DNA from 4 places in the Streptomyces sp. NPDC005202 genome. Region 1 is predicted to be linked to each of the others. Evidence: riboswitches for the same ligand, from Rfam matches in the RefSeq annotation. Region 1 holds a riboswitch; each other region holds the start of a gene.
What was found. A riboswitch is a leader RNA that binds a small molecule or an ion and turns the genes downstream of it on or off. The one in region 1 is predicted to bind thiamine pyrophosphate.
Positions count from the first base shown of each region.

Region 2: linked by a shared signal. The riboswitch ahead of ABZV31_RS36790 (cytosine permease) and the one ahead of thiC (phosphomethylpyrimidine synthase ThiC) in region 1 are both predicted to bind thiamine pyrophosphate.
Region 3: linked by a shared signal. The riboswitch ahead of ABZV31_RS16170 (thiamine ABC transporter substrate-binding protein) and the one ahead of thiC (phosphomethylpyrimidine synthase ThiC) in region 1 are both predicted to bind thiamine pyrophosphate.
Region 4: linked by a shared signal. The riboswitch ahead of thiO (glycine oxidase ThiO) and the one ahead of thiC (phosphomethylpyrimidine synthase ThiC) in region 1 are both predicted to bind thiamine pyrophosphate.

Region 1 is NZ_JBEXHW010000021.1:112,189-116,378, reverse strand. Features, by position in the region: gene ABZV31_RS26075 (SsgA family sporulation/cell division regulator) at 1-365, shown strand, start outside; gene ABZV31_RS26070 (YibE/F family protein) at 619-2,184, opposite strand; TPP riboswitch at 2,256-2,433, shown strand; gene thiC (phosphomethylpyrimidine synthase ThiC) at 2,426-4,190, shown strand, end outside.
Region 2 is NZ_JBEXHW010000058.1:15,328-19,517, forward strand. Features, by position in the region: partial or broken gene ABZV31_RS36770 (DUF2182 domain-containing protein) at 1-178, opposite strand, end outside; partial or broken gene ABZV31_RS36775 (HAD-IC family P-type ATPase) at 423-1,115, opposite strand; gene ABZV31_RS36780 (hypothetical protein) at 1,194-1,373, shown strand; partial or broken gene ABZV31_RS36785 (endonuclease) at 1,459-1,871, shown strand; TPP riboswitch at 2,063-2,157, shown strand; gene ABZV31_RS36790 (cytosine permease) at 2,149-3,543, shown strand; gene thiD (bifunctional hydroxymethylpyrimidine kinase/phosphomethylpyrimidine kinase) at 3,540-4,190, shown strand, end outside.
Region 3 is NZ_JBEXHW010000009.1:16,752-20,941, forward strand. Features, by position in the region: gene ABZV31_RS16165 (iron ABC transporter permease) at 1-1,116, opposite strand, end outside; gene ABZV31_RS16170 (thiamine ABC transporter substrate-binding protein) at 1,173-2,255, opposite strand; TPP riboswitch at 2,349-2,455, opposite strand; gene rlmN (23S rRNA (adenine(2503)-C(2))-methyltransferase RlmN) at 2,477-3,583, opposite strand.
Region 4 is NZ_JBEXHW010000001.1:606,332-610,521, forward strand. Features, by position in the region: gene ABZV31_RS02860 (thiazole synthase) at 55-849, opposite strand; gene thiS (sulfur carrier protein ThiS) at 853-1,053, opposite strand; gene thiO (glycine oxidase ThiO) at 1,050-2,216, opposite strand; TPP riboswitch at 2,214-2,325, opposite strand; partial or broken gene ABZV31_RS02875 (hypothetical protein) at 2,379-2,752, shown strand; gene ABZV31_RS02880 (FAD-dependent oxidoreductase) at 2,785-4,014, shown strand; gene ABZV31_RS02885 (Rv2175c family DNA-binding protein) at 4,080-4,190, shown strand, end outside.

The DNA.
Region 1 (4,190 bases):
TGGAGCTGCGGTACGAGACCTGTGATCCCTACGCCGTGCGGTTGACCTTCCATCTGCCCGGAGACGCCCCGGTGACCTGGGCCTTCGGACGGGAACTGCTGATCGACGGGGTGGGCACCCCGTGCGGGGACGGCGATGTGCGGATCTCACCCGCCGACACGGACTTTCCGAGCGAGGTCCTGATCCGGCTTCAGGTCGGCGGTGACCGGGCGCTGTTCCGCTCCTCGACGGCGCCGCTCGTGGCGTTCCTCGACCGCACGGACAAGCTGGTGCCGCTGGGCCAGGAGGGGGCGCTCGCCGACTTCGACGCCCACCTCGACGAGGCCCTGGACCGCATCCTGGCGGAGGAGCAGAGCGCGGGCTGAAGCGTTGGCTGAAGCGTTACGGCAACGGGGCGCGTGCGGTGGCGTAACGCTTCACCGCGCGTCCCGCGGGCGCTGGAAGGCTTCACCGCGCGCTCCGGGAGTGCGCCGGAGTTCTTCAGCGCAGGTCCCAAGGCGCGCAGGAAGGCCCTGCTGCACGCCGAGGACGGTCAGCGGATCGGTCGGCGCCTCGCCGTCGGCCCGCAGCTTCCCCGGCTGCCTCGTCCGGTCCCTCCGTCCGTGTCCTGACGCCGTGTCACCGCTTGCGGCGCCGCCCCCTTCCGCTGCGCGCCGGAGCCGGCTGGGTGACCGACGCCGACGCCGGCTCTGGTCCCGGGCGGTCGGCCGAGACCACCAGGGCCGCGAGGAGGGTGGTGACCGGCACCGAGGCAACCAGGCCGATCGAGCCCACCAGCGTGCGCACGATCTCCTCCGCGACCAGTTCGCTGTTGGCGACGGTCACCACGCTGCTCTGCGCAATGGAGAAGAGCAGCAGCAGCGGCAGCGCGGCGCCCGCGTAGGCGAGGACGAGGGTGTTGACGACGGACGCGATGTGGTCGCGGCCGATGCGGATGCCCGCGCGGTACAGCCCGCGTCGGCCCATCGCCGGATTGGCCTCGTGCAGCTCCCAGACCGCCGACGTCTGCGTCACCGTCACGTCGTCCAGGACACCGAGCGAGCCGATGATGACGCCGGCGAGCAGCAGACCGCTCATGTCGATCGACGGATACAAGCCGTGGATCAGGCCGGTGTTGTCGTCCGTGTTGCCGGTGAGCGCGGCCCAGCCGATGAACAGCGAGCCCAGGACGCCGATCAGCAGCAGCGAGATGAGGGTCCCCAGCACCGCCACCGAGGTGCGGGCGGACAGGCCGTGGCACAGGTAGAGGGCGATCAGCATGATGGCGCTCGACCCGACCACCGCCACGACCAGCGGATTCGAGCCCTGCAGGATCGCGGGCAGGATGAAGAAGTTCAGCACCAGGAAACTGATGGCCAGCGCGACCAGCGCCATCACGCCCCGCATACGCCCGACGACCACGACGGCGAGTGCGAAGATGCCGGCCAGCAACGCCATCGGGAAGCGCCGGTTGACGTCGGTGACCGAGTACTGCAGATCCCTCGGCGCGGAGGGCTCGTAGGCGACCACGACCTTCTCGCCCTGGTGCAACTGCCGTGACTGGTCCGGCTGCACGATCTCGGTGAACGTACGGCCCTTGTCGTTGCCGGTGTCGACCCGGATCGTGGCCTTCTTGCAGGTGCCTTTCGCCTGCTGCTGCGCGGAGGAGCCCTCGGCGGTGGAGGTGTCCCCGGTCGGCGTGTCCCCGGAGGCGTTCACCGACTTGCAGCTCACCCCGACCACCTTCGTGACCGTGGCCTGCTGGGTCTGCCGGTCGAAGCCGACGCCCGTGCGCTCGTGCGACGGAGCGCCGCTGGGCCAGAGCACCCCGAGCCCGACCACCACAGCGACGGCGAACGGGATCAGGATCGCCGCGATGACCTTGCGCAGGTGCTTCGAGACGGGGGTGGCAGGCCCATGACTGTGACTGTGCGAGTGCCCGTGCCCGCCACCGGCGTCCGGGCCATGCCCCTGACCTCTGCCGGCTTCGGGGCCGTGGCTGTGCCTGTCCGCGGTTCCGTGGTCATGGGCGTCCCACGCTCCGGGCCCGGGGTGGTGTCCGTCCCCGGGGCCAGGGCCGTGGCCGTGTCCGCCATCGGGTCCAGGGCCATGGCCGTGCCCGGAGCCGTGCCCGTCTCCGTGTCCGGCGCCGTGTCCGCGCCGCGGCTCGGGCGGCGGATAGGGGGACTGCTGTGTCGTGGTCACCGCCCGATCATCGCAAGAACGGCAGGGGCCCTCTATTCACCGCGCCCGAACTGACGCTAGCGTGGAGGCACCTTTGCACACGCGGGAGCTCGGAGCACCGGGCTGAGAGGGCGCTGACCTCCGTCTTCGAAATGTTTCACGTGGAACGAGAGATGTTTCACAGGAAACGTCGGCAGATGGAAACCGCTGCGTCGACCGCCGAACCTGTTACCGGGTAATGCCGGCGTAGGGAGTAGGTCTCATGACCAATAAGGACGCACGCACGCCTGCCTCCACGCAGATCTCCAGCAACGGGGAAGCCGGGAAGTCCATCGGCTGGCACAAGGCGTACGTCGAGGGCTCACGCCCCGACCTGCGGGTGCCGGTCCGTCAGGTGCACCTCACCAACGGGCAGTCGGTCACGCTGTACGACACGTCGGGCCCGTACACCGATCCACTCGTCGACACCGACGTTCGCAGGGGCCTGCCGCCGCTGCGCGAGAACTGGATCATCAGCCGCGGCGACACCGAGGAGTACGTGGGCCGTCCCGTCCGACCCGAGGACGACGGGATCAAGCACACCTCGCCGCGCGGGGGTCTGCGCAACCTCGACGCGGTGTTCCCGGGACGGCCGCGCCAGCCGCGCCGTGGCCGCGACGGCAAGGCGGTAACGCAGCTCGCGTACGCGCGCCGGGGCGAGATCACGCCCGAGATGGAGTTCGTGGCCATCCGGGAGAACGTTTCGCCCGAGGTGGTCCGTGAGGAGATCGCGGCCGGCCGCGCGGTACTGCCGGCCAACGTCAACCACCCGGAGATCGAGCCGATGATCATCGGCAAGCGGTTCCTGGTGAAAGTCAACGCCAACATCGGCAACTCCGCGGTGACGTCCTCCATCGAGGAGGAGGTCGAGAAGATGACCTGGGCGACCCGCTGGGGCGCTGACACGGTCATGGACCTCTCCACCGGCCGCAACATCCACACCACCCGTGAGTGGGTGCTGCGCAACTCCCCCGTCCCCATCGGCACCGTGCCGCTCTACCAGGCCCTGGAGAAGGTCGACGGCAAGGCCGAGGAACTGACCTGGGAGATCTACAAGGACACGGTCATCGAGCAGGCCGAGCAGGGCGTGGACTACATGACGGTTCACGCGGGCGTACGCCTCGCGTACGTGCCGCTGACCGCGAACCGCAAGACCGGCATCGTCTCGCGCGGCGGATCGATCATGGCGGCCTGGTGCCTCGCGCACCACAAGGAGTCGTTCCTGTACGAGAACTTCGAGGAGCTCTGCGAGATCCTCGCCGCCTACGACGTCACCTACTCGCTGGGCGACGGCCTGCGGCCGGGCTCGATCGCGGACGCCAACGACGAGGCACAGCTCGCGGAGTTGCGTACGCTCGGGGAACTCGGGCGGATCGCCAGGCGTTTCCATGTGCAGACGATGATCGAGGGCCCCGGTCACGTCCCGATGCACAAGATCAAGGAGAACATCGACCTTCAGCAGGAGATCTGTGATGAAGCTCCGTTCTATACGCTCGGCCCGCTGACGACGGACATCGCGCCGGCGTACGACCACATCACCTCCGGCATCGGTGCCGCGATGATCGCCTGGTGGGGCACGGCCATGCTCTGCTACGTCACGCCCAAGGAGCACTTGGGCCTGCCCAACCGTGACGACGTGAAGACCGGCGTCATCACCTACAAGATCGCCGCGCACGCAGCCGACCTCGCCAAGGGGCACCCAGGTGCGCAGGAGTGGGACGACGCGCTGTCCGACGCCCGCTTCGAGTTCCGGTGGGAGGACCAGTTCAATCTCGCCCTCGACCCGGACACGGCACGGGAGTTCCACGACGAGACCCTCCCGGCGGAGCCGGCCAAGACGGCCCACTTCTGCTCGATGTGCGGGCCGAAGTTCTGCTCAATGAAGATTAGCCAAAGCATCACAGAGCGGTTCGGCGGCGACGTGGCTGAGGGGGCCACGGCCGAGGAGATCGCTGAGGGGATGCTGCAGAAGTCGAAGGAGTTCGCGG
Region 2 (4,190 bases), on a different contig from region 1:
GCAGAGCCAGACCCATCGTTCCCGGCTCCACGCCCATGTCACGGGACTGGGCGACGGTGAGCACCCATGCCAGCGCCGCGAGCACAGCCATCAGGATCCATGCAACGGCCAGATCACGCCGCGGCAGGGGGATTCCGGGCTGTGTCGGCGCGGGGGCGGCGATGCGGACGTGCAGCATGGCACTCCTCCCAGGGGCCCGCCCTGCGATTACCACCAGGCACTTCACCCCTGGGGTCCCGGCAGTGTCGACTGCGCCTGCCCACGGGGAGTGACAAGTCGGCCGGACTCCTCCAGCAGATCACAGAGTGGGTGCTGCAAAACCGCGTCGTCGTGTCCTCGGCGGCCTGGACGGTGTGCCCACCGTACTGTGCGCGCCCACAACCCCCTCGGTTGGAGCAGGGAGGGCCTGGCCGCGGAACTCGTCAGCGGTTCAAGGGCTGGAAGCGGCGCAGCCGCAAGCTGTTCGAGAGCACGAAGACCGAGAAGAACGCCATCGCGCCGCCGGCGATCATCGGGTTGAGCAAGCCGAGCGCGGCCAGCGGCAGCGCGGCGACGTTGTAGGCGAACGCCCAGAACAGGTTGGCCTTGATCGTAGGAAGGGTGCGGCGCGCCAGCCGGATCGCATCCGCCGCCGCCCGCAGGTCACCCCGTACGAGGGTGAGGTCGCAGGCGGCGATCGCCGCGTCGGTGCCGGTGCCCATCGCAAGTCCCAGGTCGGCCTGGGCGAGGGCGGCCGCGTCGTTGACGCCGTCGCCGACCATCGCCACCACCTGGCCCTGCTGCTGGAGGCGTTCGACCTCGGCGGCCCTGTCCTCCGGGTGGACTTCGGCGATGACCTGGTCGATGCCGACCTCGGCCGCCACCGCGTGGGCCGCCGCCGTGTTGTCGCCGGTCAGCAGCACCGGGGTGGGCCCGAGCCGCTTGAGGTCGGCCACCGCCTCGGCGCTGGTCGCCTTGACGGTGTCGGCGACGACCAGTGCGCCACGTACCTCTCCGTCCCAGGCGGCGAAGACCACCGTGCGGCCCTCGGCCTCGACCTCCTTCTGTGCGCGGCCGAGCTCGTCGGGCAGCACCTGGCCCTGTTCCTCCAGCCACGCGGCCCGGCCCGCCTCCACGCCCTCGGCGCGGCCGGCAGCCTCCCCTCCAAGGCCGAGGTTCGAAGGCTCGTGACGGTCACACGGGGAGCCAGGACGGTGTCATCCCAGGACGGTGTCATCTGCGGGTGGCATGTCGACACGGGAGAGAAGCTGCTGCAGGTCAGGCACGGACGCTCGGTGAACGCGGTGGCCTTCTATCCGGACGGCCGGTTCCTGGCGAGCGCCGGTGAGGACAAGCTGGTGCGCGGTACACAGATCCCCGAGGCCGACGAGTGACCAGCTCCCGCAGATGGAACGAGGCCCGTCCCGCAGACACGAAACCGCGGCAGTTCAACCCTGCACCGACGCCTTCGGCCTGCCGATCGCCCTCGCGACGGTGCGGGCGCTGCACGAGGCGGGCCTGCGCGATCCCCGGCGCACGGCCGGGGCCGACTGGCAGGAACGCGTTGATGCCCTGGCGCCGACTGGCAGGAACGCGTCGACGTCCTGGGGCCGACGGCTACCGGCGTTACGACGAACGGACGGCGACTCAGCTCGGCGACGGCGCGCAGTTGCTGATGGAGCATCGGGGTGGCGACCTGCGGCGCATGCGAAAGGAGGCCGACGGGGACGTCTCCGCCTGCGCCGGCTGCTGCAGGAGATACCGGGGACGGGTCCGGCCGGTGCGGACATCTTCCTGCGCGAGGGCAACGGGTCCGGCCGGAGGTGGCGCCCTACCTGGACGCCAAGGCCCTGTCCGGGGCGGAGCGGCTCGGGCTGCCGAAGGACCCGGACGACCGGGTGACGCGCACGGCGCCGTCCGGCCGGCAGCTCGCCGGATTCCACGGGCGCTCCGGTGACGAGGTCGACAAGACCGGCTTCATCCACACCAAGCGCTGACGCACCACGGCGCCAGGGGAAGGGCCGCTGCCCGATGGCGGCCCTTCCGTATGGCACATCCCCAGGCTCGCGTTAGTCTTGCCGCTGTACCGGACACGGGGTGCCCCACCTGCGGGCTGAGATCACACCCGTTGAACCTGAACCAGTTCGTACTGGCGGAGGGATGTCTTTCATGCCCTTGGCGCATGTTTCCGGCGGGCTGCCCGCCGACGGCCGGCGAGACGTCTTCGACGGACGGATGCCCAGCGCTCCCGGCGACCTCAGGGTCGAGGGGCACGGCATCGAACCGGTCCCCGAGAGCAATCGTTACGGCGGCGCGGGCCGGCTGTTCACCGTCTGGTTCGCCCCGAATCTGACCATGACCGGAGTGTTCACCGGGACCATCGGCATCACGCTCGGCCTCAACTTCACCACCGCGCTCGCCGCCGTCGTCCTGGGCACGGTGCTCGGCGCGGTGCCCACCGCCTACCTCGGCACCTGGGGCAGCCGCACCGGCGCCGGTCAGCTCCCGCTGGCCCGGCTCGCGTTCGGGCGTGCAGTGGCGCTGCCCGGTGTGCTGCAGTGGCTGTCGTCGGTCGCCTGGGACGCGCTGATCGGACTGTTCGGCGGGGACGCGCTGGCGCGGCTGTGCGGCTGGCCGTTCTGGCTGGGTGTCCTGGTCGTGATGCTGGGGCAGGGTGCCCTCGGGGTTCTCGGGTACGAGGCAATCCACCGGCTCCAGACCGTTATGACCTTCGTGCTCGCGGCCGCCTTCGCACTGATCGCCGTGCGGATGACGGCCGGCGTCCACATCGCCGCGACGGGCAGCGCGCACGGCGCCGACCGGGCGGGCGCCTTCGTACTGACCAGCACCATCGCACTCAGCCTGGCCCTGTCCTGGGCCCCGTACGCCAGCGACTTCAGCCGCTATCTGCCGCGCGCCACCTCCCGCTCCCGGATGTTCTGGTGCACGCTGCTCGGACTCGTGGTGTCCTTCCTGGCCGTACAGGTCCTCGGTCTGTGGGGTGCGTCGGTGCTCACCGACCAGACGGCCGCCGGGGTGGACAAGCTGCTGGGCGGGGGCACGGCGGGCGCCTTCGGGCTGCTGGCGGTGGCTCTGGCGGCGCTGTGCAGCAACGCCATGAACGACTACAGCGGCTCCCTGGCGCTGCAGACCGTCGGGGTGCGCGTGCCGCGCCCGGCGGCAGCCGCCCTCGCCGCGGTGCTCGGCTTCCCGCTGGTCCTGTGGATGCACGCGGCCGACACCACCGCCCGCTTCCAGAACGTGCTGCTGTTCGTGGGCTACTGGATCCCCGGGTTCGTGGCGATCGTGATCGTCGACTGGCTGGTGCGTCGCGGTTCCGTGACCGATCTCGCCGCCGCGACGGCCCGGCCCCGGTCGGTATGGCCCCCGCTCCTGGCGTTCACGGGTGCCTTCGCCGCGGCGGTGCCGTTCATGGACACGGGCCTGTACGTGGGCCCGGTCGCCCACGCGCTGCACGGCGCTGACGTGTCGTACTACGTGGCGTTCCTGGTGGCCCTCGCCGTGTACGCGCCGCTGCGCGTCCGAGAGGAGGGACGCGCATGACCGCGCCGCCCCGTGTCCTGACGGTCGCCGGGTCCGACTCCGGCGGCGGCGCCGGCATCCAGGCCGACCTGAAGACGATGCTGGCGCTCGGCGCTCACGGGATGAGCGTGGTCACGGCTGTCACGGCGCAGAACTCCGTCGGCGTGCAGGGCGCCTGGGAGCTGCCCGTGGAGGCGGTGCGGGCCCAGTACCGCAGCGTCGTCGACGACATCGGCGTCCAGGCGGTGAAGACGGGCATGCTCGCCTCGCCGGCGCTGGTCGAGACGGTGGCCGACCTGCTCGCGGACGTGGCGGCCCCGGTCGTCGTGGACCCGGTGAGCGTCTCCAAACACGGGGACAGGCTGCTCGCTGACGACGCGCTGGACGCCGTACGCACCCGGCTGCTGCCGCGCGCGACGGTGACCACGCCGAACCTGGACGAGGTCGCGGAGCTGACCGGCATGCGGGTGACCGACGAGCCGGGCATGCGCCGCGCGGCCGCGCGGCTGCTGTCGTACGGGCCCCGGTGGGTGCTGGTGAAGGGCGGACATCTGCCCGGCGAGGCCGTGGACCTGCTGACCGACGGCCGCGAGGAGCACTGGCTGCGCGCTCCGCGCCACGACAACCGCCACACCCACGGGACGGGCTGCACCCTCGCCTCGGCCGTC
Region 3 (4,190 bases), on a different contig from region 1:
CGGCAGCATCAGCAGCGCGTCGAAGCCGCGCACGATCCGGCCCGCGTCCCGCCGGGTGAGCGCGGCGGCGGCGAGACCGCCGATCGCCACGGCGACGGCGGTGGCGGCGACGGCGTACGACAGGGACGTACCGACGGCGTCGATCGGCGCCACCAGGAAGGTCCCGCCGTCCGCGTTCGTCAGCGCCCGGTAGTAGCCGAACCCTGGCGCGTCCAGTGACCGCTGCACCAGCACGGCGAGCGGCAGCAGGAGCAGGACGACGACGGTGGCGAGGACGCCCGCCAGCAGCGTCCACTGTCCCGCGCCGCGCGGCCGCCGCGCGGTCACGGACGCGTCCACCAGCTTGAGAGCGGTCTCCCGCCGCCGCACGGTCCAGGCGTGCACGGCGAGGATCACCCCCACCGCCAGGAACTGGACGATCGTCAGCACCGCGGCCGTGGACAGGTCGAAGATCTCGGACGTCTGCCGGTAGATCTCCACTTCGAGGGTCGAGAAGGTCGGGCCGCCGAGGATCTGCACCACGCCGAAGGAGGTGAAGGTGAAGAGGAAGACCATGAGCGCGGCGGCGGCGACCGCCGGGGCCAGGGCCGGCAGCGTGACGTTCCGCCAGGCCGTCAGCGGCGACGCGCCGAGCACCCGCGCGGCCTCCTCCTGCCGCGGGTCGAGCTGCGCCCACAGCCCGCCGACGGTCCGCACGACGACCGCGTAGTTGAAGAAGACGTGCGCCAGCAGGATCGCCCACACGGTGGTGTCCAGCCGTACGCCCCACAGCTCGTCGAGGAGTCCGCCGCGCCCGACGAGCGCGAGGAACGCGGTGCCGACGACGACCGTGGGCAGCACGAACGGGACGGTGACGACGGCCCGCAGGACCTGGCGGCCCGGAAAGTCGAGGCGGGCGAAGACGTACGCGCCGGGCAGCGCGACCAGCAGCGTGAGCGCGGTGGAGGCGAGCGCCTGCCAGGTGGTGAACCACAGCACGTGCCGGATGTCGGACTGCCCGAGCACATCCGCGAGCCGCCCGAACTGCCAGGCCCCGCCGACCTTCAGGCCGCGCTCGACGATCGCGGCCACGGGGTAGGCGAAGAACACCGCGAAGAACGCGACGGGCACGGCCATGAGCCCGAGCCGCGCCGCGTTCCCCGTTCGGCTCCTCGTCCAGCCCTTGCGGGGGACTACTTCAGTACGAGTGAGGTCCACGACTTGACCCACTGGTCACGGTTGGCGGCGATCTTGCCGGGAGCCATGCTCTGGGGGTCCTTGGCCGCCGGACCGTACTGGGTGAACTCGGCGGGCACCTTCGCCCCCTCGACCACTGGGTAGACGAACATGTTGAGCGGCATGTCCTCCTGGAACTCCTTGGAGATCAGGAAGTCGATGAACGCCTTGCCGCCCTTGGTGTTCTTCGCGTTGCTCAGCAGTCCGGCGAACTCGATCTGCCGGAAGCAGGTGCCGGCCGCGACCCCCGTGGGGGCGGTCTTCGGCTTCGGGTCGGCGAAGACGACCTCGGCGGGCAGCGAGGAGGCGTACGACACGACGAGCGGCCGGTCGCCCTTGGCCTTCTTGCCACCGGCGGACCCGGAGAACTCCTCGTTGTAGGCCTGCTCCCAGCCGTCGACGACCTTCACGCCGTTGGCCTTGAGCTTCTTCCAGTAGTCCTGCCAGCCGTTGTCCCCGTACTGGGCGGCGGTGCCGAGCAGGAAGCCGAGGCCGGGCGAGGAGGTGGCGGCGTTCTCGGTGACGAAAAGGTCCTTGTACTGCGGCTTGACCAGGTCGTCGAAGGACTGCGGCGGGGTCAGCCCATGCTTGCTGAAGTACGCCTTGTCGTAGTTGACGCAGATGTCGCCGTAGTCGATCGGCGTGACCCGGTGCTTGCCCTTGTCGAGCTGATAGGCGGCGCCGACCTTGTCGAGCCCCTTGGCCTCGTACGGCTGGAACAGCCCGTTGTCGAGGGCCCGCGACAGCAGCGTGTTGTCGACGCCGAAGAAGACGTCGCCCTGCGGGTTGTCCTTGGTGAGGATGGCCTTGTTGACGGCCTGTCCGGCATCGCCGTCCTTGAGGACCTTGACCGTGTAGCCCGACTGCTTCTCGAAGTCCTTGATGACGCTCTTCGAGACGGCCCACGAGTCGTGGCTGACGAGCGTCACGGTCCTGGAGCCGCCGCCGCTGCCGGCGCCGGAGCCGGACGACGATCCGCAGGCGGACAGCGTGACGAGGCCGAGCCCGACCGCCACGGCCACGAAGGTCTTGGTGTGCACTGGATTTCCTCCTGGGGGTGACCAGGAAGAGACGCGGCCCTGCCCGGGGCCTTCGGAGGGGTTCTCCGCCGACTCCCGGGCAGGGCGCAACAGCTCGAGTAACGACCGATCTCCCTACCCAGAATGACCTGGGCGAGGTTCAGAGGGTCTGCGGCCGGTTGCCGCACTCTCAGCGCTGTGGCGCTCCCCTGTCGGAATATGAAGATGTGGACGGCCTCAGATTACCGCTCGGTGGCCGCCAGCTGACCACATGCCCCGTCGATCTCCTGACCCCGGGTGTCCCGGACGGTGACGGGCACCCCATGGGCCGCGATGGCCTCGACGAACGCCTTCTCGTCCGCAGGCCGCGAGGCGGTCCACTTCGACCCCGGCGTCGGGTTGAGCGGGATCAGATTGACGTGCACCGGCTTGCCCTTGAGCAACCGTCCGAGCCGGTCACCGCGCCACGCCTGGTCGTTGATGTCCCGGATCAGCGCGTACTCGATGGACAGCCGACGCCCGGACTTCTCTACGTACTCGAACCCGGCGTCGAGGACCTCGCGCACCTTCCACCGCGTGTTGACGGGGACGAGGGTGTCGCGCAGCTCGTCGTCGGGTGCGTGCAGCGAGATCGCGAGCCGGCACTTGAAACCCTCGTCGGCGAACCGGTGGATCGCCGGGACCAGTCCTACCGTCGACACCGTGATGCCGCGCTGCGACAGCCCGAGTCCGTCCGGCGCGGGGTCTGTCAGGGCCCGGATCGCGCCGACGACGCGCTTGTAGTTGGCGAGGGGCTCGCCCATGCCCATGAAGACGATGTTGGACAGCCGCGCGGGACCGCCGGGGACCTCGCCGTCCCTGAGCGCCCGCATCCCGTCCACGATCTGGTGCACGATCTCCGCGGTGGACAGGTTGCGGTCCAGACCCGCCTGCCCGGTGGCGCAGAACGGGCAGTTCATGCCGCAGCCCGCCTGCGAGCTGATGCACATGGTCACCCGGTCCGGGTACCGCATGAGCACGGACTCGACGAGCGTCCCGTCGAACAGCCGCCACAGCGTCTTGCGCGTGGTGCCCTGGTCGGTCGACAGGTGCCGGACGACCGTCATCAGCTCCGGAAGCAGCGCCTCCTGCAGCCTGGCGCGCGAACCGGCGGGAATGTCGGTCCACTGCTCCGGGTCGTGCGCGTACCGCGCGAAGTAGTGCTGCGAAAGCTGCTTGGCACGAAACGGCTTCTCGCCGATCGCGGCGACGGCCTCCTTACGCTCGGCAGGCGTGAGATCGGCAAGGTGCCGCGGCGGCTTCTTGGCTCCGCGCGGGGCGACGAAAGTGAGTTCTCCGGGCTTGGGCATGGTCTTTTCAGTGTCGCAGATCAATTCCTGTGACCTGCGCCCGAAGGCTCGCACGGTGGTCGTTGACTGTCGTCGTCGGTCGTCTTTGGCCACCCTCGGACGGCCCACAGACGGCCCGGCCGGGGCTCAAGCGACAAGCGACAGGACAAGGGCGCCGACGCGCCGCCATCCTGGGCCAAGATCCGTTTGAAGACGGACCCTAGCGTCCTGAGTCGTCAATTCGGTTCAGCTGGCGGGCGAGGCGTTCGAGGATCTCGTCTGCGGTCTTCCTCCGGACGAAGGGTTTGGGGTCTAAGGACCGGGGGCCTGGAGCGCCCCCGGTCATCGCGCGGCGGTCAGGTTACCGAGTCCACGCTGCCGTCTCCACCCGTTACACGGGGCCGCCTCCACCGCCGCCGCCTCCGCCTCCGCCACCCATGCTGCCGTCTCCGCCCAGGTCTGGGATGATCGGGCGGAACCCCGGGCTTGTCTCCGGCCCCGGGAGGAACGGGACCTTCGGGATGATCGGGCGGAACCCCGGGCTTGTCTCCGGCCCCGGGAAGAACGGGACCTTCGGGATGATGGGGCGGATCAGGCGGGCCGAGTCTCCGGGGATGATCGGTTGAGC
Region 4 (4,190 bases), on a different contig from region 1:
GCCGATACCGGGGCGGGACTGCAGCCGACCTGTGACGCGGGCGTCGCTGTGCGGTCAGAAAGCTGGGCGCTCGGGATCCAGTCGTGCCAGGCCTTCCGTGGGAGAGGACGCCTCGGCAAAGTGACGGCGCGGAATCCGCCCCGCCAGCCGGGCCAGCCGCCCCGCCTCCACCGCGTGCTTCATCGCCTCGGCCATCACCACCGGCTCCTGCGCCCGCGTCACCGCCGACGCGAGCATCACTCCCGCACACCCCAGCTCCATGGCCAACGCCACGTCCGACGCCGTACCGGCCCCGGCGTCCAGAATCACCGGCACACGCGCGTGCTCGACGATCAGCTGGAAGTTGTGCGGGTTCCGGATCCCGAGCCCGGACCCGATCGGCGACCCCAGCGGCATGATCGCGGCGCAGCCGACGTCCTGAAGCTTCCGCGCCAGCACCGGGTCGTCGTTCGTATACGGCAGCACCGTGAACCCGTCGTCGACCAGCGTCTCCGCCGCGTCCAGCAGCTCGATCGGATCCGGCAGCAGCGTGCGCTCGTCGGCGATGACCTCCAGCTTGATCAGATCGGTGCCCAGCGCCTCCCGCGCCAGGCGGGCGGTCAGCACCGCCTCACCCGCGGTGAAGCACCCCGCGGTGTTCGGCAGCACCCGGATGCCGAGCCTGTCCAGCACCGACAGCACCGACCCGTGCACGGAAGGGTTCACCCGCCGCATCGCGACCGTGGTGAGCTCCGTGCCGGAGGCCACCAGGGCCCGCTCCAGCACATCGAGGCTGGGCGCACCTCCCGTCCCCATGATCAGCCGGGACGTGAAGGACGTACCACCGAGGACAAAGGGATCGTCGGCCATGGGTCAGCCTCCTTGGACGGCGGTCAGCACTTCGACGCGGTCCCCCTCGGCCAGGGCCGTGGACGACCACTGCGCGCGCGGGACGACGGTTTCGTTGAGGGCGGCGGCCACCCCGGAGGGCGCCGCGGTGAGGGTCTTCACGACGGTGTCGAGAGCCGTGCCGGGCGCGATCGTGCGCGGCTCCCCGTTGACCGAGATGTTCATGCGGAGTGCTCCGTGAGTGCTGCGGCACAAAAACGCCTGGGGGTGAAGGGGCGGGCGTAGTCCGGGAGCTCGCCGGTGGTCAGGGCGTGCGCCATCGCGTCACCGGTGACCGGCGTCAGCAGTACCCCGTTGCGGTAGTGCCCTGTGGCCAGCAGCAGCCCGTCCAGCTCGGTCGGGCCGAGCAGCGGCGCGTTGTCGGGGGAGCCGGGGCGCAGCCCGGCCCTGGTCTCCGTCAGCGGCAGCTCGGTGATCCCGGGCACCAGCTCGTGCGCGTCGCGCAGCAGCTCGTACACGCCGCCCGCCGTCACCGTCGTGTCCCAGCCCAGCTCCTCGCTGGTCGCGCCGACGACCAGCTCGCCGCTGAGCCGCGGCACCAGGTAGACGTGGCTGCCGCGCACCACGGCCCGCACGGTCCGGCTCAGGAACGGCGCGCACCGCTTCGGCACGGTCAGCCGCACCACCTGCCCCTTCACCGGCCGCACCGGGGGCGAGACCTCGTCCGGCACGCCCGCCAGCTGCCCGCTGAGGCTGCCGGCCGCGAGCACCACCTGGCCCGCGCCCAGCGCGGTGCCGTCGCGCAGGACGCAGCCCGCGGCCCGGTCCCGCAGCACGGTGAGGCGCTCGGCCCATGCGCGGTGGAACACCACCCCTGCCCGCTCGCACGCGGCCACCAGGGCATGGGCGAGCCGCCGCGGGTCGATCTGGTGGTCGCCGTCCGCCCGGAGCCCGCCGCGCACGCCCGGCGCGAGCATCGGCTCCAGACGCCGGCAGTCCCGCCCGGACAGCCACTCGGAGTCCAGGCCCGACTGGCGCTGCAGCGCGTGCAGATCCCGCAGGTGGGCGCGGTCGTCGGCGTCCAGCGCGACGGCGAGCGTGCCGCACCGGCGGTAGCCGAGGTCGTGGCCGGTCAGCTCGGTCAGCTCGGCCGCGAAGTCCGGGTAGCGGCGGGCCGAGGCCAGGTTCAGCCCGAGCAGGGTCTGCTCGCCGTAGTGCAGTTCGGTGACGGCGGCGAGCATCCCGGCCGCCACCTGTGCGGCCCCGCCGCCCGGCTCGGGGTCCACCACGGCCGTGGCGAACCCGCGCTGGGCCGCGCGCCAGGCCGTCACGAGCCCGATGATCCCGCCCCCGATGACGAGGACGTCTGACGTACGTGGAGACGACATGGGCGTCCAGCCCCTCCCTTCGCCGGCATGACCCGGATCAGGTTCGTACGGTCGGAGGCCGCCAGCCTCCCTCTCAGCCCGGTGCGTCCGGGCTCCCGCGAGTGCTTGTACGGTGGCCACCCTAGCTCTTGCTTCTGCGCCTCTGTAAGGGAGCCTTTCGTCATGACGCGCTCGCTGGACGGCCTCGTCCTCGCTCCCGTCGCCGACCAGGCCCCAGGTCAGGTGGGTGGGCGCACCCGGTTCACGTACCACGAGAAGGACGGGGAGATCTGGGCCGAGTACGCGGGCGGCGACATCGTACGCGGCTGTCTGGTGGGCACGCGGGAAGGCGACCGTCTGGACTTCCGGAACGTGCAGCTGAGCACGACGGGACGACGTCCTGCGGGCACTGCGAATCGACGGTGGTCGAACTTCCCGACGGCCGGGTGCGGTTGGAGGAGACCTGGCGGTGGGAGTCGCAGCCGGGCAGCGGGACGAGCGTGGTGGAACAGGTGACCGAGCCCGTAGTGCAGCAGGTCACCCAGCACGCCCCCTGACTGACCATTTGTCAGTTGTCTATGGTGATCAGGTGAGCGAGCAGACGCAGGAACAGGGCACGTCACAGCCGCGGCGCGTGGTCGTCGTCGGCGCGGGCATGGCCGGCGTGCAGACCGCGGTCGCCCTGCGCGAGCAGGGCTTCACCGGCACCGTCACACTGATCGGCGCCGAACCCCACCAGCCCTACGACCGGCCGCCGCTGTCCAAGGCCGTCCTGCTCGGCAAGGCCGAGGGCGCCGCCTTCGACATCGACTTCGAGGCGCTCGGCGTCGAACTGCAGCTGGGCCGCGAGGTGCTCGGCGTGCGCCCCGACGCGCACGAGCTGGACACCGCCGAGGGGCCGGTCCCGTACGACGTCCTCGTCCTCGCCACCGGCGCCGAACCGATCCGGCTGCCGGGCACCGAGGGCGTCCCCGGCGTGCACCTGCTGCGCACCCTCGACGACGCCGAACGGCTGCGGCCGGTGCTCGCCCGGCAGCACGACATCGTGGTCGTCGGCGCGGGCTGGATCGGCGCCGAGTTCGCCACGGCCGCGCGCGAGGCGGGCTGCGCCGTGACGGTCGTGGAGGCCGCGGACCGCCCGCTCGCTGGGGCGCTGCCCGCCGAGGTGGCCGCCCCGATGGCCGCGTGGTACGCCGACAGCGGCGCCGAGCTGCGCACCCACGCGCGCGTGGAGCGCGTCGAGCCGGGCGCCGTGGTGCTCGACGACGGCTCGCGGCTGTCCGCGGGCGCTGTCGTGGTCGGCATCGGCGCGCGCCCCGCCACGGCCTGGCTCGCCGGCTCCGGCATCGCACTGGGCCGGCACGGCGAGGTCGTGGCCGACGACCACCTGCGCACCAACGTGCCGGACGTCTACGCGGTCGGTGACTGCGCCTCCTTCCCTTCGGGAAGATATGGCGAGCGCCTGCTGGTCCACCACTGGGACAACGCGCTCCAGGGGCCGCGCACCGTCGCGGCCGACATCATCGGCCAGGTCCCCGCGGTCTACGACCCGGTCCCGTACTTCTGGTCCGAGCAGTTCGGCCGCTTCGTGCAGTACGTCGGCCACCACGCCTCCGCCGACACCACCGTCTGGCGCGGCGACCCCTCCGGACCGGCGTGGACGGTGTGCTGGCTCCGCGAGAGCCGCCTGGTCGCCCTGCTGGCGGTGGGCCGGCCGCGCGACCTGGCGCAGGGCAGGCGCCTGATCGAGGCGGGCACGCCGATGGATCCGGAGCTGCTGGCGGACCCGGCTAGGCCGCTGAAGGCGGCGACAGCGTAGTTCGGCGTCCCTCGACGGACCGGCCTGACTTCCGACTGTCAGTGCGGGATGGCAGGCTTGTTCCCGTGACCGAGATTGACGCCAAGATCGATGCTCTCGTCCCTGCCTGGCTCACCCTCCCCGACATCGCCGAGAAGCTCGGCGTCGAGGTGACGCGCGTGCGGCAGCTGGTCAAG